Cupriavidus necator N-1: one gene and its partner. The protein of the gene in region 1 interacts with the protein of each later gene in a pairwise test. Links are inferred from orthologs where the notes say so. Each region holds a gene or a part of one and is shown on either strand. Other genes may lie near its edges. The genes, in order: ftsZ and rlmN.

Region 1 (3,114 bases):
CGACATCGGCGGCGGCACCACCGACATCGCCATCTTCAGCGAAGGCGCGATCCGCCATACGGCCGTGATCCCCATCGCCGGCGACCAGATCACCAACGACATCGCGATGGCGCTGCGCACGCCGACGCCCGACGCCGAGGACATCAAGATCCAGTACGGCATCGCCAAGCAGGCGATCGCCGACCCGGACGACATGATCGAGGTGCCCGGCGTGGGCGACCGCGGCACGCGCACGCTCAGCCGCCAGGCGCTGGCCGCGGTGATCGAGCCGCGCATCGAAGAGCTGTACTCGCTAGTGCACCAGGTGGTGCGCGAGTCCGGCTATGAAGAACTGTTGTCGTCAGGCGTGGTCATCACCGGTGGGACCGCGATGATGCCGGGCATGGTCGAGCTGGGCGAGGACATCTTCCTCAAGCCCGTGCGCGTGGGCGTGCCGGAGTACCGCGGCAACCTGCACGAGGTGGTGAAGAGCCCGCGCTATGCGACGGTGATGGGCCTGCTGCTGGAAGGCCGCGTGCAACGCATGCGCGGGCGCAAGGTCGCGGTGCAGAGCGGGTCGGTCAAGCAGGTGTGGACGCGCATGAAGGAATGGTTTGTCGGCAATTTCTGATCAATGCGGAAATTGACGCGCTGACGATGCAGCGGCGCGCAGGCAGGGCGGTCTACCGGACAGGCCTGTGTGCTGAGTGGAAGTTTTCTGGTTTTCTTTTTTTGGTTTCTTGTTCAGAAACCAGGGGTTGCGGCGGGGAGGCTGCATCGTCTGGGGACTGATTTTTCTCGGAGGCAGTGATGGACTTTGACATGATCGAAACGGAAGTGCAGGACGGCACCATCATCAAGGTGGTCGGCGTGGGCGGTGCGGGCGGTAACGCCGTGCAGCACATGATCAGCCGCGGCGTGCAAGGCGTCGAATTCATCTGCATGAACACCGATGCCCAGGCGCTCAAGCGTTCGAGCGCTTCACGCGTGCTGCAGCTTGGCAATACGGGCCTGGGCGCTGGCGCCAAGCCGGAAGTCGGCCGCAACTGCGCCGAATCGGCCCGTGATCAGATCGCCGATTCCCTGCGCGGCGCGCACATGGTCTTCATCACTGCCGGCATGGGCGGCGGCACCGGCACGGGCGCCGCGCCGATCGTCGCGCAAGTGGCCAAGGAGATGGGCATCCTGACCGTGGGTGTGGTCAGCAAGCCGTTCGACTTCGAAGGCGCGCGCCGCGCCAAGGTGGCCGAACACGGTTCCAGCGAGTTGGAATCGAGCGTCGACTCGCTGATCGTGGTGCTCAACGAGAAGCTGTTCGAAGTGATGGGCGACGACGCCGAGATGGACAAGTGCTTCCAGTGCGCCGACGACGTGCTGCACAACGCGGTGGCCGGCATTGCCGAGATCATCAACGTTGACGGCCTGGTGAACGTCGACTTCGAAGACGTGAAGACGGTGATGGGCGAGCAAGGCAAGGCCATGATGGGGACGGCCACCGTGTCGGGCGTTGACCGCGCCCGCCTGGCGGCCGAGCAGGCCGTTGCCAGCCCGCTGCTGGAAGGCGTGGACCTGTCCGGCGCGCGCGGCGTGCTGGTCAACATCACCGCCAGCCGTTCGCTGAAACTGTCGGAAACCAAGGAAGTCATGAACACCATCCGCAGCTACGCCGCGGAAGATGCGACCGTGATCTTCGGTACGGTGTACGACGATTCGATGAGCGATGCGCTGCGCGTGACGGTGGTGGCCACGGGCCTGGGCCGCTCGGCCAAGAAGCAACAGCCGATGACCCTGCTCAAGACCGGCACGGACAACATGCCGGTGCAGATGATGGCCAACATGACCGCCGCCGCGGCCACGCACAGCTCGCCGGACTACAGCAACCTGGATACGCCGGCAGTGTGGCGCAGCTCGCGTGAGTCGGCGTCGGCCCACGTGGCGGCGCTGCAGGAAAAGGGTGTGGATACGTACGACATCCCGGCCTTCCTGCGCAAGCAGGCAGACTGAGCCCTGCCTGGCGCGGCATCGGTGCCTCCACCGGCCGCCTGACGGAACGCGTCGCCTTGTCGCGATGCACGTGCGCTCCCCATCCGCGCGTGCCTTGCATGGACTGACGTGAACCGCCGGGCCGCTGGCGGCGCCGCGCCTGCGCCGGACTGAGCTTCACCCGCATCCCGTCGCCGGGACGGGCGTGCCGCTGGCCGCCTCCCCGGACTGGTTTCCCGCCTTCCCGGTCGGGATGTATCAGCGTCCGCGCGGCGCACCCAAGAGGTGCGCCGCGCGGACGTCTTTGTAGCAAGGTGTATCGGATCCGCGCCGGATGTCACCGGATGTGAGCCGGCTTTGGCAATGCGGGCAAGGCGCCTATGATCTTGAGATTGCCCATCTGCCTGAGTGCGGGCGTCTGCGCCCCGGCATCCGGACTATTCTTCAGAAAACCCAGGAGGACCACGACCCATGATCACTGTCGGTTCCCGCGTCCCCGACGCCACGCTGCAGGAATTCTTCGAAACCGAAGGCAACGGCTGTGCCCTTGGCCCCAATGCCTTCAAGGTGGCGGACCTGGTCCGCGGCCGCAAGATCGTGGTGTTCGGCCTGCCCGGCGCTTTCACGCCGACCTGCTCGGCCAAGCATGTGCCGGGCTTTGTGCAGCATGCCGCGGCGCTACGCGAGGCCGGCGTCGACGAGGTCTGGTGCGTGTCGGTCAACGACGCCTTCGTGATGGGCGCCTGGGGCCGTGAGCAGCAGGCGGGCGGCACGGTGCGCATGATGGCCGACGGCAGCGCCGAGTGGACCCGTGCGCTGGGCCTGGACCAGGACCTGACCGCACGCGGCATGGGCGTGCGCTCCAAGCGCTACGCGATGGTGATCGACGACGGCGTCGTCACCCGGCTCGACGTCGAGGCACCGGGCGAATTCCGCGTCAGCAGCGCCGAGGCAGTGCTGGCGGCGTTGCGTGGCTGACACAGTCATCCGGGTAAACGTGGATAATACGCAACTTATTAAGGGGGTGTTAACAGCCGGAAACAAAACCCGGCTGCAGCGCCCTTGATGTGGTGGTAAAATCCCTTAATCAGAAAAGCTACACGATAGATTTTTATAATAGTTGAGGCTGTCATGCTCAAACAGCGCACGATC
Region 2 (3,311 bases), 980 kb from region 1 along the record:
GGCCCGTTCGAGAACTGCAGCGTCGCGCCGATCAGGCGCGACAGCATCAGGCCCATGAAGAAGGTGAAGGCCAGTAGCAGAACCACGCCCATGCTGCTGTTCTTGGTCTTCTCGATGCCGTAGAAGAACCCGAACGCGATGCCCAGGAACAGGATCAGCGACAGGCCGGGGCTGCCCGCCATGAAGCTGAAGCCGGTGGCCACGCCGATCCACGCGCCGAGCACGGTGGGGATCATCGAGAGGGCCAGCAGCCAGTAAGTGTTGCGCAAGACCCGGTTGCGAACGACGACGTCAGTGACGGTCGACGCACTGTTGCCGAAACCGTAGGTGTTCAGCTTGTTATCCATGGTGACTCCTGTCTCAAAACGGTGAGGCGCCGGGGCTGCGAGGCTTCGGATGCGAAGATTCGTATGGAACCCGGACGGAACCATCGTCAATGTGGCACCTGGGAGATCGAATTGCAAGGGCGGGGTAACCCAGGAGTCACCTCGCACATGCTTCGCGCCCGTTCGGTGCCGCTCACATTGGATGTTAGCCGGGGCGGCGTGTTCCTGGCATGACAAGGTTGTAATGTGCCCTTTGATCTACTTGGTGCCGGGTTGTGCGGCAAGGGTGGCTCGACACACGCCAGAGCAGGGAAGACCCTCGAAAGGGTCATAGTCTTCGTGCTAGAATCCCATGTTTAATCCATTTGTAACCCCTTCATTTTTCGGAGTTTTTCATGGCGATCGAACGCACCCTGTCGATTATCAAGCCGGATGCCGTGGCCAAGAACGTGATTGGCCAGATCTACGCCCGTTTCGAGGCCGCCGGCCTGAAGATCGTTGCTGCCAAGATGGTGCACCTGTCGCGCGGCGAAGCCGAGCAGTTCTACGCTGTCCACAAGGAGCGTCCGTTCTTCAAGGACCTGGTGGACTTCATGATTTCCGGCCCGGTCATTATCCAGGCCCTGGAAGGCGAGAACGCCATCGCCAAGCACCGCGACCTGATGGGCGCCACCGACCCGAAGAAGGCCGAGAAGGGCACCATCCGTGCCGATTTCGCCGACAGCATCGACGCCAACGCCGTGCACGGCTCGGACGCTGCTGAAACGGCTGCCGTGGAAGTGGCATTCTTCTTCCCGGGCATGAACGTCTACAGCCGCTGATTGTCCGGCGCTGCTGCCAGGACTAGACTGACACCGAAGCTGAGTTTGCCGTCATGAACGCTCTCGTCAACCTGCTCGACCTCGACGCGGACGCGCTCACCGCTTATTGCGGCGAGCTCGGCGAGAAGCCGTTCCGTGCGCGGCAACTGCAACGCTGGATCCACCACTACGGTGCCAGCCGCTTCGACGCCATGTCGGATCTCGCCAAGTCGCTGCGCGAAAAGCTCGCGACGCGGGCCGAGATCCGCGCGCCTGCCGCCATCACCGACAACCTGTCGGCCGACGGCACGCGCAAGTGGCTGCTCGACGTCGGCCAGGGCAACGCGGTGGAAACGGTCTACATCCCCGAGGAAACGCGTGGCACGCTGTGCGTTTCCTCGCAGGCAGGATGCGCCGTCAACTGCCGGTTCTGTTCCACCGGCAAGCAAGGTTTTTCGCGCAACCTCAGCACCGGTGAAATCATCGGCCAGCTGTGGATGGCAGAGTTCGCCATGCGCGAACAACTGGGCCGCGGCCCCAAGGATGACCGCGTCATCTCCAACGTGGTGATGATGGGCATGGGCGAGCCGCTGCTGAACTACGACGCCGTCGTGCCGGCAATGCGCCTGATGCTCGACGACAACGCATACGGCCTGTCGCGCCGCCGCGTGACGCTGTCCACCTCCGGCGTGGTGCCGATGATGGACCGGCTGTCCAAGGATCTCCCGGTGGCTCTCGCCGTGTCGCTGCACGCGTCCAACGACGCCCTGCGCGACGTGCTGGTGCCGCTGAACAAGAAGTACCCGCTGGCCGAACTGATGGCGGCATGCCGCCGCTACCTGGAATTCGCGCCGCGCGATTTCATTACTTTCGAATACTGCATGCTGGATGGCGTCAACGACGGCGTCGAGCATGCGCGGGAACTGCTGAAGCTTGTGGCCGACGTGCCGTGCAAGTTCAACCTGATCCCGTTCAATCCGTTCCCCGAATCGGGCCTGAAGCGTTCCAACAACGATCAGATCCGGCGCTTTGCGCAGGTGCTGATGGATGCAGGCATCGTGACCACCATCCGCAAGACCCGCGGCGACGATATCGACGCCGCCTGCGGCCAGTTGGCCGGGGAAGTCAAGGACCGCACCCGCCTGGCCGAGCGCGGCAAGTTCGGCAAGATCACGCCACTGGTGCCGGTCACTGCTTCCGGCCAGCCTCGGGAGGTTCGCCCTGCATGATCCGTCTGATCGCTGCGGCCCTGCTGGGGCTGCTGATGTTGTCCGGCTGCCAGTTGCCGCATGCGCCGGCGCAGGATCCCCAGACCGCTTCCGACCAGACCGATGCAAGGCGCCGCGCCGGCATCCGGCTGCAGCTGGCCACCAACTATCTGGAGGCCGGCCAGAACACGGTCGCCCTTGACGAGATCAAGCAGGCCATTGCCATCGATCCGGCGCTCGCCGACGCCTACCATGTGCGCGCGCTGATCTACATGAATATGAATGAGCGGACGCTGGCTGATGACAGCTTCCGCACGGCAGTGTCGATGCGTGCCAACGACGGCGACCTGCTCAACAACTACGGCTGGTTCCTGTGCCAGGAAGGGCGCTACGGCGAGGCCGTGCCGATGCTGCAGCGCGCGATGTCGGCGCCGTCCGCAGGCGGCCCCGCCAAGCCGCTGATCAGCCTGGGTGCGTGCGAGCTGCGCCAGGGCCACAGCGCCGAAGCGGAAAAGAACCTGAAGGCCGCGCTCGGCTACGACCGCAACAACCCGGTGGCCAACACCAACCTCGCGCTGGTTTTCTACCGGCGCGGCGACTTCGCGCAGGCCCGGCAGTATGTCCAGCGCGTCAACAGCAGCCAATTTGTCAATGCGCAATCCCTCTGGCTGGGAGCGCGCATTGCCCACCGTCAGGGCGACAGCCGCACGCAGGATGCGCTTGGGGCGCAACTGCGCAGCCGCTTCCCCGACTCGCGTGAGTTGACCGCCTACGAACAAGGAGCATGGGATGAGTGAGCACGACCGCGCCGCAGGCCAGGCCGTACCGACGCAACAAGTCGGCGGGGGCGCGCACGAAGGAGAACGCGAAGCCGCCGCACGCGAGATCGGCGCAGCGCTGGCGCGCGAGCGCGAGGCGCAGCGGATGTCGGTGGAAGACGTCAGCGCACGGCTGAAGGTGGCTGCAGGCAAGCTACG

The links.
Region 2: the proteins of ftsZ (region 1) and rlmN interact in binary tests that used the Escherichia coli proteins (3 or more experiments, as listed by UniProt). The link is inferred for Cupriavidus necator N-1 from one-to-one orthologs.

What each region holds. Positions count from the first base shown.
Region 1 is NC_015726.1:3,340,041-3,343,154, reverse strand. The notes cover bases 91-2,886. They hold ftsZ (cell division protein FtsZ), read left to right. Parts: upstream 91-789; coding sequence 790-1,983; downstream 1,984-2,886. Other genes in these bases: CNE_RS15655 (peroxiredoxin), read left to right, coding at 2,434-2,886; ftsA (cell division protein FtsA), read left to right, coding at 91-610. In the rest of the region: more of ftsA, read left to right, coding at 1-90; more of CNE_RS15655, read left to right, coding at 2,887-2,940; lpxC (UDP-3-O-acyl-N-acetylglucosamine deacetylase), read left to right, coding at 3,094-3,114. UniProt on the Escherichia coli protein: Essential cell division protein that forms a contractile ring structure (Z ring) at the future cell division site. The regulation of the ring assembly controls the timing and the location of cell division.
Region 2 is NC_015726.1:2,355,910-2,359,220, reverse strand. Bases 285-3,277 are described here. They hold rlmN (23S rRNA (adenine(2503)-C(2))-methyltransferase RlmN), read left to right. Parts: upstream 285-1,200; coding sequence 1,201-2,355; downstream 2,356-3,277. Other genes in these bases: CNE_RS11070 (RodZ domain-containing protein), read left to right, coding at 3,124-3,277; pilW (type IV pilus biogenesis/stability protein PilW), read left to right, coding at 2,352-3,131; ndk (nucleoside-diphosphate kinase), read left to right, coding at 722-1,147; CNE_RS11090 (Bax inhibitor-1/YccA family protein), read right to left, coding at 285-347. Also shown: more of CNE_RS11090, read right to left, coding at 1-284; more of CNE_RS11070, read left to right, coding at 3,278-3,311.